Regions from separate parts of the Arthrobacter sp. StoSoilB13 genome, predicted to be linked through region 3. Evidence: predicted binding sites of a transcription regulator. Region 3 holds the regulator's gene; each other region holds the start of a gene.
What was found. Region 3 encodes HrcA, which represses chaperone genes, less so after heat shock. Its sites were predicted from a motif close to TTNGCACTCGNNNNNNNCGAGTGCNAA; they were not measured.

Region 1: the regulator HrcA is predicted to act here: its motif matches at 1,856-1,882, upstream of LDP01_RS07450 (FmdB family zinc ribbon protein).
Region 2: the regulator HrcA is predicted to act here: its motif matches at 945-971, upstream of groES (co-chaperone GroES).

What each region holds. Positions count from the first base shown of each region.
Region 1 covers NZ_AP024647.1:1,579,581-1,583,708, forward strand. Annotated here, with positions in the region: gene LDP01_RS07435 (GNAT family N-acetyltransferase) at 1-120, opposite strand, end outside; gene galU (UTP--glucose-1-phosphate uridylyltransferase GalU) at 126-1,058, opposite strand; partial or broken gene LDP01_RS07445 (5-formyltetrahydrofolate cyclo-ligase) at 1,171-1,786, shown strand; gene LDP01_RS07450 (FmdB family zinc ribbon protein) at 1,943-2,212, shown strand; gene LDP01_RS07455 (Flp pilus assembly protein CpaB) at 2,281-3,072, shown strand; partial or broken gene LDP01_RS07460 (DEAD/DEAH box helicase) at 3,133-4,128, opposite strand, start outside.
Region 2 covers NZ_AP024647.1:1,604,464-1,608,591, reverse strand. Annotated here, with positions in the region: gene LDP01_RS07545 (THUMP-like domain-containing protein) at 1-424, opposite strand, end outside; gene LDP01_RS07540 (hypothetical protein) at 492-920, shown strand; gene groES (co-chaperone GroES) at 1,112-1,408, shown strand; partial or broken gene groL (chaperonin GroEL) at 1,493-3,107, shown strand; gene LDP01_RS07525 (response regulator transcription factor) at 3,292-4,128, shown strand, end outside.
Region 3 covers NZ_AP024647.1:922,181-926,308, reverse strand. Annotated here, with positions in the region: gene LDP01_RS04365 (DUF3097 domain-containing protein) at 29-892, opposite strand; gene hrcA (heat-inducible transcriptional repressor HrcA) at 1,071-2,078, shown strand; gene dnaJ (molecular chaperone DnaJ) at 2,130-3,257, shown strand; gene LDP01_RS04350 (16S rRNA (uracil(1498)-N(3))-methyltransferase) at 3,260-4,033, shown strand; gene LDP01_RS23640 (hypothetical protein) at 4,076-4,128, opposite strand, start outside.

The sequences.
Region 1 (4,128 bases), 660 kb from region 3:
AAGCCATTCACTGTTCCGCGAACGGACTTCAGACCACTCCCGCTTGTCGCGGTAACGGATTGGCCGGAGCACCAAGGCTCCGCTTTCCAGCGTTACCGGCCAGATCGCAGAGCCGTACACCGGTGTTATTTGGGAAGACCGGCAGTGAAGGTGGGCAGCCACTCGCGGAGCTCGGGGCCCAGGTCATCGCGTTCGCATGCCAACTCGATGCAGGCTTTCAAGTAGCTCAACTTGTCACCGGTGTCATAGCGGCGTCCACGGAAGACAACGCCATAAACGCCGTAGCCTTCGCCTTCCCCGGCAGCCAGAACTTCAAGGGCATCCGTCAGCTGGATCTCTCCGCCACGTCCGGGAGCGGTGTTTTCCAGGACGTCAAACACTGCCGGATGGAGAACGTAACGGCCGATCACCGCGAGGTTGGATGGAGCTTCCTCGGGGGACGGCTTTTCAACGAGCTGCTTGATGCGGACGTAGCCGTCCTCATCGCTATCCTCGACGTCGGCGCAACCATAGGCGCTGATCTTGGAAGGCTCAACTTCAATGAGGGCAACAACGGAACCGCCGGTTTTTTGCTGGACAGCGATCATTTCGCTCAGCAGGTCCTCACGGGGATCGATGAGGTCATCGCCCAGCAAGACCGCGAAAGGCTCGTGCCCGACGTGCTGCTTTGCACGAAGGACTGCATGGCCGAGGCCGTTGGGATCGCCCTGGCGGACATAGTGGATGTCACCCAGGTTGGTGGCGGACTGGATGGCTTCAAGCTTGGCAGTATCGCCCTTCTCTGCCAGCGTTGCTTCCAACGCCGGCACACGGTCAAAGTGATCTTCCAGGGCGCGCTTGCTGCGCCCGGTGATCATCAGGACGTCGTGCAGGCCAACCTTCACCGCTTCTTCGACGACGTACTGGATGGCTGGCTTGTCAACCACGGGCAGCATTTCCTTCGGCATCGCCTTTGTGGCGGGGAGGAACCTGGTACCAAGACCCGCTGCGGGGATGACGGCCTTACGGACAGCATTGTTATCGAGAGTCACCGGACTAATGTAACGGAAGGAATACATCAACGGGTAAACCCCCGCCGTGGCAAGACGCAGAAACAGCCCCTGAACTGGAGCGGATTTGCTGCTTTAGGCACACCACGGTGGCCCGCGGGAATCTCATGATCGGACAAAAATGGCATCCAAGGAAGACATCCGCAGCAGCCGGCGCCTGTACAGGCGCAGCCTCACCAAGGAGCTTGTAGCCCAGGCCGGCGAATCAATTGCACGGCACGGCTTGGCCTGGGCCCGGAAAATTTCGGCCGGATCGCCCACGACCTTCGCCATCTACGTGGGCGTCTCCCACGAGCCCCCAACCATGCCCTTGATCGCAGGGCTCCACAACGCCGGCCACCAGGTCCTGCTTCCTGTCTGCGAGGGCCGGCCGCCAGTTGAGCTGGGTGTACTGGACGCCGGAGACAGCCTTCGTCCGGTCCGACTACGCACCCATCGACGAACCCGAAGGCGAACGTTTGGACAGTGCTGTGGTGAGCTCTGTTGCGGGCATCTTCATGCCGGCCACGGCCGTCGACCGGGATGGCAACCGCATCGGACAGGGTGGCGGCTACTACGACCGGCTCCTCCAAGGCCTGGACAATTCCGGCGGGCGGCCACCCACCATTGCAGTGGTGTACGACGACGATGTGTTGCCTTCGGGAGCTATCCCCGCAGAGCCTTTTGACCGGCCGGTGCCGGAGGTGCTGACGCCCTCCGGAATCATCACGCTTGGCCGCGGTAGTGATCTCGATTGACCCATACGTGAAGTCCCGCATTTATATGCAGTTGGGAGATAGCGAACGAGCCGGATGCGGATGATAGAATTGGCACTCAGGCCCTGCGACTGCTAATGCGGAGATTCTCCGCCATGGCTCCACAGGACCTGAACTTTGTCCTGAAGGAGGAACTCAGTGCCCACATACGCATACGCCTGCAAAGACTGTGACCATGCCTTTGACATCGTCCAGTCCTTTTCTGACAGCTCTCTGACGGAGTGCCCTGAATGCCAGGGCGCGCTCCGCAAGAAGTTCAACAGCGTCGGCGTTGTCTTCAAGGGCTCGGGCTTCTACCGCACGGATTCGCGCGATGCCAAGGGCAGCACCGTCTCCGCCGCGCCCTCCCCGGCGACTCCGGCCCCTGCTGCCACGCCTGCACCGGCGGCCGCAGCCGCTGCCAGTTAGCCGGCACTTTTCCACATAGGGCACCCGGCCGCTGTTGGGTGGCCGGGCCCGGTGGCTAACGTGGCGTCATGCCACTAAAGACAACCACTTCCCCAGTCCCCCGCCGCGAACGCCCCAGTCCCCCTGTCCGGGGCCGTGATGGCCCCCGGAACAAGCCCACAACCACGGCTGGCCATTTCCTCCTCCGGAAGCAGGGGCCACATCGCCAGATCAGGCCGGGCCGCAGGCAGAGCCTCAAGTTCTGGGTCACCCGGAACCGTCGGCTGACAGTTGCACTGCTGCTCTGCCTCGCCACAGGCATTACTGTCCAACAGCTAACCCCTGCCTCTGAGCAGCGCGTCAGCATTCTCGTCGCTGCCCATGACCTCCCAGCAGGCACCAACCTCACCGAGTCAGACTTCACCAATGTTGGTGTGCCGCCGGACCTCGCAATTTCCGGAGCCCTGGAGGATCACGTTTCACTGGTGGGCCGCCAGCTCGCCTCGCCTTTGGCCAAAGGGCAGATTCCCACTGAATCCAATCTTCTGGGGCCGGGACTTCTCACAGGCGCACCCGTGGGCTCAGCTGCGGTCCCCCTTCGAATGGCTGACCCTTCATCCATCCAGCTGCTATCCCCGGGACAGCTGGTCAATGTAGTACTTACCGCCGCCGGGTCATACGACGAATCCCGGCAAACTGAAGTCCTTGCCGCCTCCGTCCCTGTCCTATGGACATCTGCCCAAGGGGGTAAACCCGGCCAATGGCTGGGAACCAGCGACACAGACGGGTTGGTGGTAGTGGCTGCAAATCCTCCACAAGCAGAAAAGCTTGCCGGCGCATCAACGAAAGGCAAACTTTTCTTTGTTTTGGTCAATCCCTAGGTTTGGTCAATCCCAGCGTTTGGTCAATCCATGGTGCAGGGTTTGGATTCCATGACGCAATCAGCCCCAATGCGGGGGCTTTTGCTCTTTCAACCACTGCTCATGGTCATAGTTGCCTTCGTCGCCCCAACGGCGGGGGTCGTCTTCAGCGGCCTTGGTGGGCAAGATGCCACCGGAGGCTTGCTTCGCCGCAGGAGTCTTTGTCTCCGCGGACTCTTTAGCGTTTTCGGCGCTTACGGCTGCGGTCTGTTCGTCAGAGCCGCTTTCGTTGCCGGTTCCCTGTTCTTTCACTGGTGCTTCAGTCCCATCCTCTGGATCACTGGGGGTTGGAGTGCTGGCTTCTGCGTTGCCCGGTTCGCCACCTGGCCCCCTGCGATTGTCCACACCTGCCTGCCCGGGCAGCTGGGATTCCACCGATGCCTGGGCACCTCCCGGGCTTTGCCGATGCGAGGCCCGGCTGTAGGAGGAACTGCTTGCGGAGGAACTGCTGTGCGGGGAACTGCTGTAGGAGGAGCTTGCGTACGAGGAAGCCGCATTGTCCAGATTCAATTGTTCAACATCCATGTCCAGGAAGCCATGCTCCGCTGGGGGTACGGCCTGGGGAACATGGTTCTCAAGACCCAAATAGGATCCGATTCGATCCGCGCAGGACGAGGGATCGGTGAACACTTCGATGGTCCACAGGGACATGTAACGCCAGCCCATGCGTTCCAGCAGCTGGGGCCTCAGACGGCTGCGTTCGCGGACGCTCATGCGCCGGTAACGTTCCGTGCCGTCGGACTCGATTGCCACCGGGGTGGGAATCTCTGCGCCCTCCCGTCCAATGGTGTGAACGGGATCGGCAGCGGCGGCAATGTCCAGGACACCGTCATAGAGGTGCCAGACGCGGGCACCCCTGGCCCGCAACCTCTCGCCGAGATCGGCAACCAGGGGGTCCTCCCCCAGAGCCTGTTCGCTGGCAACGGCGCGCGAGGCAGGAGTTCCAAGGTTGCTGTTCCCGGACAGTTCACGGTCCAGCAGTTCGTAAAAGTCCACAGCCCCGTGCGCCAGGCGATC
Region 2 (4,128 bases), 680 kb from region 3:
GGTTGATCGTGGCGCAGGCCGCGGTGGTTTCATCCATCTCCACCGCGGTCACGGCAATGTCCATCGAGGCCAAGGCCATGGAGTCGGCTCCAAGACCGCAGCCAAGGTCTGCTACGTGGGAAATGCCGGCCTTGGCAAAACGCTCGGCGTGCCGGGCCGCGACGTTGAGGCGCGTCGCCTGCTCGAGTCCGGCCTGGGTGAACAGCATCTGGCGGGCGAACTCGCCGAACTTGGCCTCGGCGCGGGTTCGGAGCCGGGACTGCGTGAGTACAGCGGCCACCAGCTCAGGGGGGTGGCCAGCCTTTCGAAGATCGGCGTTCATGCTGAACGCATCGGCTTCGCGGTACGGCCCCAGCGAGGCAAGGAGTTCCCATCCTTCAGTGGTCAGCAAGGGTGCGATCTGTTCCTGCGGTGCATGAGACATGGGATCAAGCCTAACGGGGCGCGCCTTGACGCCGTGAGTTGGGAATCAGCCCGATAGGGTTGTTTTCATGGAAGACAACGCAGCTCCGCAGCCCTCCGACACGAACAACCCGGGCGGGAACCGCCCCGCTGCCCCGGGAGCTTCAGAGCATTCCGCCGGCCGGTCCCTTGTGGCGTTTGCCCGTCCTGCCTTGATCGCGGGGGCCGTGATCGCGGTAATCTGCGTTGCCCTGCTGATCGTCATCTTCGTCCTGGACTCATTCAACGCAGCTGCCTACTCCGTCACAGGCAAGAGCGTGAACGACGCTACTGATGAAGCCCGCGATATCCGGGACCTCTACAGCGGGGCCCGCATTGGCGGGATTATCGCCCTGGTGATTTCCGGCGTCGTGGCCCTGGCAGCCGCCGTCGTGCTGTATTTGAATCGCGGATCGGCACCTGTGGATGAGGATGACGACGGCGAAGACTACGATCTGGATGACCTCACCGGGCGGTAACGGGAGTTCACCAACGACGAAATTCTGGCACTCACCTTGACCGAGTGCTAACGCTTACATAGAGTCTTGTTAGCACTCTCCCCCGGAGGGTGCTAATCACGCCAGGCGTCCACCGGCACCGCGACGACGGTTGCACGCCACGGCACCCTAGTTCTTAGTCCATGAATCAGCTCATGAAAAGGAGAGTCCGAGTGTCGGTCTCGATTAAGCCTCTTGAGGATCGTATTGTTGTTCGCCCGCTCGAAGCAGAGCAGACCACGGCTTCCGGCCTGGTAATTCCGGACTCCGCACAGGAGAAGCCGCAGGAAGGCGAAGTTGTTGCAATCGGCCCCGGCCGCTTCGATGACAACGGCAACCGCGTGCCGGTTGACGTAGCTGTTGGCGACGTCGTTATCTACTCCAAGTACGGTGGAACCGAAGTCAAGACCGGCGGCAACGAGTACCTCGTTCTGTCCGCCCGCGACGTCCTTGCGATCGTCGTAAAGTAACTTCCTGGAGCCCCGCACCGCAGCCGCGTTGGAATCATTCCGACCTTCTGCGGTGCGGGTTTTCTGTCTTGAAAGGACACAACCATGGCAAAGCAGCTTGCTTTTAACGATGCTGCCCGCCGGTCTCTTGAGGCCGGTATCGACAAGCTCGCCAACACTGTCAAGGTGACGCTTGGCCCGCGCGGCCGCAACGTCGTGCTGGACAAGAAGTGGGGCGCTCCCACGATCACCAACGATGGCGTGACGATCGCCCGCGAAGTTGAGCTTGACGACCCCTACGAGAACCTTGGTGCGCAGCTTGCCAAGGAAGTAGCCACCAAGACCAACGACGTCGCTGGCGACGGCACCACCACCGCTACGGTGCTGGCGCAGGCACTGGTCAAGGAAGGCCTGCGCAATGTTGCTGCTGGTGCCGCGCCTGGCGAGATCAAGCGTGGCATCGAGGTTTCCATCGAAGCCATCGCAGCCCGCCTCCTGGAGAACGCCAGCGAAGTGCAAGGCACCCAGGTTGCCAACGTTGCCGCTATCTCCGCCCAGAGCGACGAAATTGGCGAACTGTTGGCCGAGGCTTTCGGCAAGGTGGGCAAGGATGGCGTCATCACCATCGAAGAGTCCTCCACCACCCAGACCGAACTCGTCCTCACCGAAGGCATGCAGTTCGACAAGGGCTACCTCTCCCCGTACTTCGTCACTGACGCAGAACGCCAGGAAGCCGTCCTCGAAGACGCCTTGATCCTGATCAACCAGGGCAAGATCTCCTCGCTGCAGGAATTCCTGCCGTTGCTGGAGAAGGCGCTGCAGGCCTCCAAGCCGCTGTTCATCATCGCCGAGGACATCGAAGGCGAAGCCCTGTCCACGCTGATCGTCAACCGCATCCGCGGCACCCTGAACGTCGTCGCCGTCAAGGCTCCCGGCTTCGGCGACCGCCGCAAGGCCATGCTCCAGGACATCGCTACGCTCACTGGCGCGCAGGTTGTTTCCCCGGACCTTGGACTTTCGCTGGACACTGTTGGCCTTGAGGTACTGGGTACGGCTCGCCGCATCACGGTCACCAAGGACAACACCACCATCGTCGATGGCGCCGGAACCGAGCAGGACGTTGCCGACCGCGTGGCCCAGCTGCGTGCCGAGCTCACCCGCACGGACTCCGACTGGGACCGCGAGAAGCTGCAGGAGCGCCTTGCCAAGCTGGCTGGCGGCATCGGTGTCATCAAGGTTGGCGCCGCCACTGAGGTTGAGCTGAAGGAAAAGAAGCACCGCATCGAGGACGCCGTTTCCTCCACGCGTGCAGCCCTTGAAGAAGGCATCGTTTCCGGTGGCGGTTCCGCGCTCATCCACGCCCTGAAGGCACTGGACGAGTCCCCGGCCGTCAAGGGCCCTGGAAGGTGACGCGGCAGCAGCTGTTGGCATCGTCCGCCGCGCCTTGATCCAGCCGCTGCGCTGGATCGCGCAGAACGCCGGCTTCGACGGCTTCGTCGTCGTTTCCAAGGTCTCCGAACTCGAAGCCAACCACGGCTTCAACGCCAAGTCCGGCGAGTACGAGGACCTGATCGCCGCCGGCGTGATCGACCCCGTCAAGGTCACGCGCTCCGCACTCCGCAACGCCGCTTCCATCGCTGCCCTGGTTCTCACCACCGAGACCCTGGTTGCCGAAAAGCCGGCCGAGGAAGAAGACGCACACGCAGGCCACCAGCACTAACAGCCTGTTCAAAAAAGCCCTGGTCACCTTCGTGTGGCCAGGGCTTTTTTGTCAGGAACGCGCAGGTTCCCCGGAGCCGCGGGGACCTATTGTGGGACTTACGACGGCGGCGGTACCCTGACGCTAATACGGCGGCTTGGGTGCGCCAACCGGGTTGCTCCCGGTCGCGGAATGAGTGTTCACTATGTCGGTCACAGCCTTGGATATGGGCCGCTCGGCATTCTCCGAGCGTCGCTGGAGCGATGCGCTGGACTGCCTTGCCCGGGCCGATTCCGAAGGTGGCTTGCCTGCCCGGGACATGGAACTGGTGGCATCCGTGGCAATGCTGCTGGGCCATGACGATGACGGAGTGAAGTACCTGACGCGGGCCCATGAGGAATTCCTGACGTTGGGCGACATGGCCGGTGCGGCGCGCTGCGCGGCGTGGCTGGTGCTGTTCCTCATGGACATCGGGGAGCCCGCGCGAAGTTCCGGTTGGATGTCCCGCGCCCAGCATCTGATTGCCGAAATGGAAGAGCCCACCGAAGCGGAGGGCTATCTCCTCATCCCATCCGCCCTGGGTTCCCTTTACGGAGGAAATCCGGAGGCCAGCCACGAACTGTTTGGCCGGGCCTTTGAAGTGGGCCGGCGTTTCCACGACAGGGATCTCATGGCGTTGGGCCAGCTGGGCCTGGGCACAGCCAGGATTACACTCGGCTCCCCGGACGAGGGATTGCAGCTCCTCGATGAAGTGATGTTGTCCGTCACCGCCGGCGAGGTCTCGCCCATACCTTCCGGGATCATCTACTGTGCGGTGATTGGAAGCTGCAGGCTCGCTTTGGATGTCCATCGCGCCCAGGAATGGACGACAGCCTTGGAACGGTGGTGCGGAGACCGGCCGGACATGGTGATGTTCAGTGGGCAATGCCAATCGCACCGCGCAGAGCTGTTCATCCTGCATGGCGCCTGGGACGAGGCCTTGGCTGCGGCCCGCATCGCCCAGGACCGTTCGCGTCGGGGCGATCCGGAAGCAGCCTGGGGA
Region 3 (4,128 bases):
CAGGAAACGTAAATTCAGGACAAGACCGTCAGGCAGTGGTGAGGAAATCGATGACTTCCTCCACCCTTCCCAGCAGCGAGGCTTCCAGATCGGCGTAGGTGCGGACCGCACCAAGCAGGCGCTGCCAGCCGAGTCCAATGTCTTCGGCGGTTTCGTGCGGCCAACCGAAAGCGGTCAATATTCCGGTCTTCCAGTCAGTGCCTCGTGGAACGTCCGGCCACCGCTCAATACCCAACACTTTTGGCCGGATCGCTTGCCAGACGTCTACGTACGGATGGCCCACGATCAGCACGTTTCCGGCGGCTCCGGGCACCGTCATGGCTTCTGCGGCGATGCGTGATTCCTTTGAGCCCGCTACCAGATGGTCTACCAGGATCCCAAGCCTGCGGCCGGGCCCAGGGGAGAACTCTGCGATCGCTGACTTGAGATCGTCCACGCCGTGCAGCGGCTCTACGACGATGCCCTCAATGCGGAGATCATCGCCCCAGACTTTCTCCACCAGTTCGGCGTCGTGCTTGCCTTCCACCCAAATACGGCTCGCCTTGGCCACCTGGGCACGCTGGCCCAGGACCCTGACGGACCCGGATGCCGTTCGACCCGGCTGCAGAGATGAACCAGGAGTCGAACCAGGAGCCTTTGTCGCCGGCGGCATGAGGCGGATGGCCTGTCCTTCAAGCAGGAAACCGAATCCGAGCTGGAAGGACTTGGTTTTACCACGCCGGTCCTCAAGGGAGACGATGTGCATTCCCCCCGATTTCTCCACGCGGGTGACTTCGCCCACCCAGCCGGACTGGACGTCTTCAAGGACCATCCCGCGCTGGACGGCTACCTCGGGGAGCTGGCGTTTGGCAGGAGCGGACAGATCCTGCGGGCCCCACGTATCGAAAGCCAAGGACTTCATACCCCTTTGTGCTGGTTGTGCTGGGAATAACTCCCGCGGGCGGTTTCAATGCTAGCAACGTGCTGGCTCATACTAGACTTGTTAGCACTTGGGCATGTTGAGTGCTAAGTATTGGTCCGAAAAGCTATCGGTCCTACACAGGCCGGGACAGTCGTCAGGAGGTGTTGCAATGAGTGAGCCACGCAAGCTTGAAGTACTGCGCGCAATTGTTGAGGATTATGTGCATTCCCGTGAGCCGGTTGGATCCAAGGCACTTGTGGAGCGGCACCATCTCGGCGTTTCAAGCGCCACCATCCGAAACGACATGGCCGTACTTGAAGAAGAGGGCCTGATCGCGGCGCCGCACACCAGTGCCGGCCGGATCCCAACGGACAAGGGCTATCGGCTGTTCGTGGACAGGATCTCGCAGGTCAAGCCGTTGTCCGCCGCGGAGCGTCGAGCCATCCACTCGCTGCTGGAAGGGCCGGACGACCTCGATGACATCCTTGAGCGCACCGTCAGGCTGCTGTCGCAACTGACCAACCAGGTCGCCGTCGTACAGTACCCGCACTCCAACCGCGCACTTGTCCGTCACGTTGAATTTGTCCTCCTGGCGCCCAAGCAGGTGCTGGTGGTACTCATCGCAGATACAGGAAGCGTTGGCCAGAAGGTCATCGAGGCTGGCTCCGATGTCAGCAACGAGGCCTTGATGGCCCTGCGCTCCCGGTTCCTTGGCAGCATCGCGGGAACCCAGCTGGCGCTGCTGTCGCAGGTGCTGCCATCCGTCGTGGCGCTGTGCCCGCCGGACCTTCGCGCACTCGCGCAGCATCTTGCCCATGGTCTCCAGGCTTTGAGCGACACCAGCCGTGAAGAGCGCATCGTCATGGCCGGAACAGCCAACCTTGCCCGCTCCAATGTGGATTTCCCGTTGAGTATCGGGCCAGTGCTGGAAGCTCTTGAGGAACAAGTTGTCATGCTCCGGTTGTTGTCCGATATGGGGGATGATCCCCGCGGCGTGACAGTCAGCATCGGTCGCGAGAATCCTTACGATGGCCTGGCCGAGGCCTCGGTCGTGGCAACGGGGTACGGCTCCGGAGCCAAGGTCGGAATCCTTGGACCAACCCGGATGGACTATCCCACCACCATGGCTGCCGTGCGCGCCGTGGCCCGCTACCTTTCCCGCATTCTCGGCGGCTGACGCCGGCCCCCGAGGTAAGAACCGTTTTACAACAAGGAAGAGATACCGACTTTGAGCAGCCACTATGACGTTTTGGGAGTCTCACCGGAAGCCACCGGGGAAGAGATCAAAAAGGCGTACCGCAAGTTGGCGCGAAAGCTTCACCCGGACGTCAACCCCGGGGAGGATGTCGCGGAGCAGTTCAAAGCCGTGACGCATGCTTACGAAGTGCTGTCCGACCCCCAGAAGCGCCGCGTCTACGATGCCACCGGAAACGAGAATGGCACTGACAACGGCTTTGGCGGCGGCTACTCAGGCCAAGGCTTTGCCTTCCAGGACATCTTCGACACCTTCTTCGGCGGTGCCGGCGGACAAGCGGGACCAGCCTCCCGTGTGCGTCGGGGCCAGGATGCACTCATCAGCGTCCGCATCGACCTCAAAGACGCCGTGTTCGGTGTCAACAAGAAGCTCGAAGTTGATACGGCAGTGGTTTGCCCCACGTGTGATGGCAGCTGCTGCCGGCCGGGCACCCACCCGGAGCGTTGTGACATTTGTGGCGGCAGTGGCCAGGTCCAGAGGGCCGTTCGATCCATCCTGGGCCAGGTCATGACCACGGCCCCCTGTGGTTCCTGCGAAGGCTTCGGTACCGTCATCAAGGATCCCTGCAATGAGTGCAACGGCCAGGGCCGCATCCGTAGCCGCCGGTCCCTCACCATCAAGGTACCTGCCGGTGTTGCCACGGGTACGCGGATCCAGCTCTCCGGCCAGGGCGAAGCAGGACCGGCAGGCGGACCTGCCGGCGACCTCTACGTAGAGATCCGCGTCAACAGTGACTCCACCTATATCCGTGAAGGCGACGATCTGCACGCAACACTGAGCGTTCCGATGACGGCCGCTGCTTTGGGTACGGAACTGAGCCTGGAAACCTTTGACGGGCCCCAGGAGATCGACGTCAAGGCCGGCACCCAGTCCGGCGAGGTCATCACGCTTCGCGGTTTGGGTGTTACCCACCTCAGGGGCTACGGTCGCGGCGATCTCAAGGTGCACCTGCACGTTGAGACGCCGGTCAAGCTGGATCCGGCACAGGAAGAGCTTCTGCAGCAGCTTGCCAAGTTGCGGGGCGAGCAGTTCAGCGAAGGCAAACTCGTGGCCAGCGGCGGCATGTTCGCCAAGCTGCGGGACAAGCTCGGTAACCTGTAGCGGTGAGCAACCCCGTTTTCTTCACGCCTGCCGGGAGCCTGGACGGTGTTGAGCCGGGCGCGTTGTTCGTCATCGACGGTGCGGAAGCCCGGCATGCCGTGACGGTGAAGCGCCTCACCGTCGGTGAGGCCGTGGACATTGCCGATGGCGCAGGAGCCCGCCTGACAGGCACGGTGGCAGAGACCGGCCCTGGAAGTTTGTCCGTCATGGCATCCAGTGTGATTTTCGAGGACCAGCCGGATGTGCGTTTGGTGCTTGTCCAGGCATTGGCCAAGGGTGACCGTGACGAGTTGGCTATTGAAACGGCCACCGAACTGGGCATTGATGCCGTGATCCCTTGGCAGGCCGAGCGATCCATTGTCCGCTGGAAGGGGGATCGCGCTGCAAAGGCCCACGCCAAGTGGCAGTCTGTGGTCACTGCCGCGGCCAAGCAGGCCCGCAGGGCATGGATACCCGAGGTACGTCCCATCCTGGATTCCGCGGCGCTGGCAAAGGCTGTTGCTGCCGCAGACCTGGCTGTGATCCTTCACGAGGACGCCAAGAACCCTTTGCGGACCGTCCTTGAAGCGCCGCTCGTGGCTGAAGGCGGCGGGCTGGGGTCGCCGCGTGAAGTCCTCTTGATCGTGGGGCCGGAAGGTGGCATCTCGCCGCGCGAGGTGACGCGCCTCAGCGACGCCGGGGCGGTCACGGCTCTCTTGGGCCACCACGTCCTGAGGTCATCGACGGCGGGACCCGCCGCCGTCGTACTCGCCTCCGACGTCCTGGGCCGCTGGTAGGTGGTGTGGGCTGGCAGGGGAACTACCCTGGGGACGCTGGCTCTAGCCGACGCTGAAAAGACGCGTATCCGTGGTGGATGTGTCTGCTTGCCCGG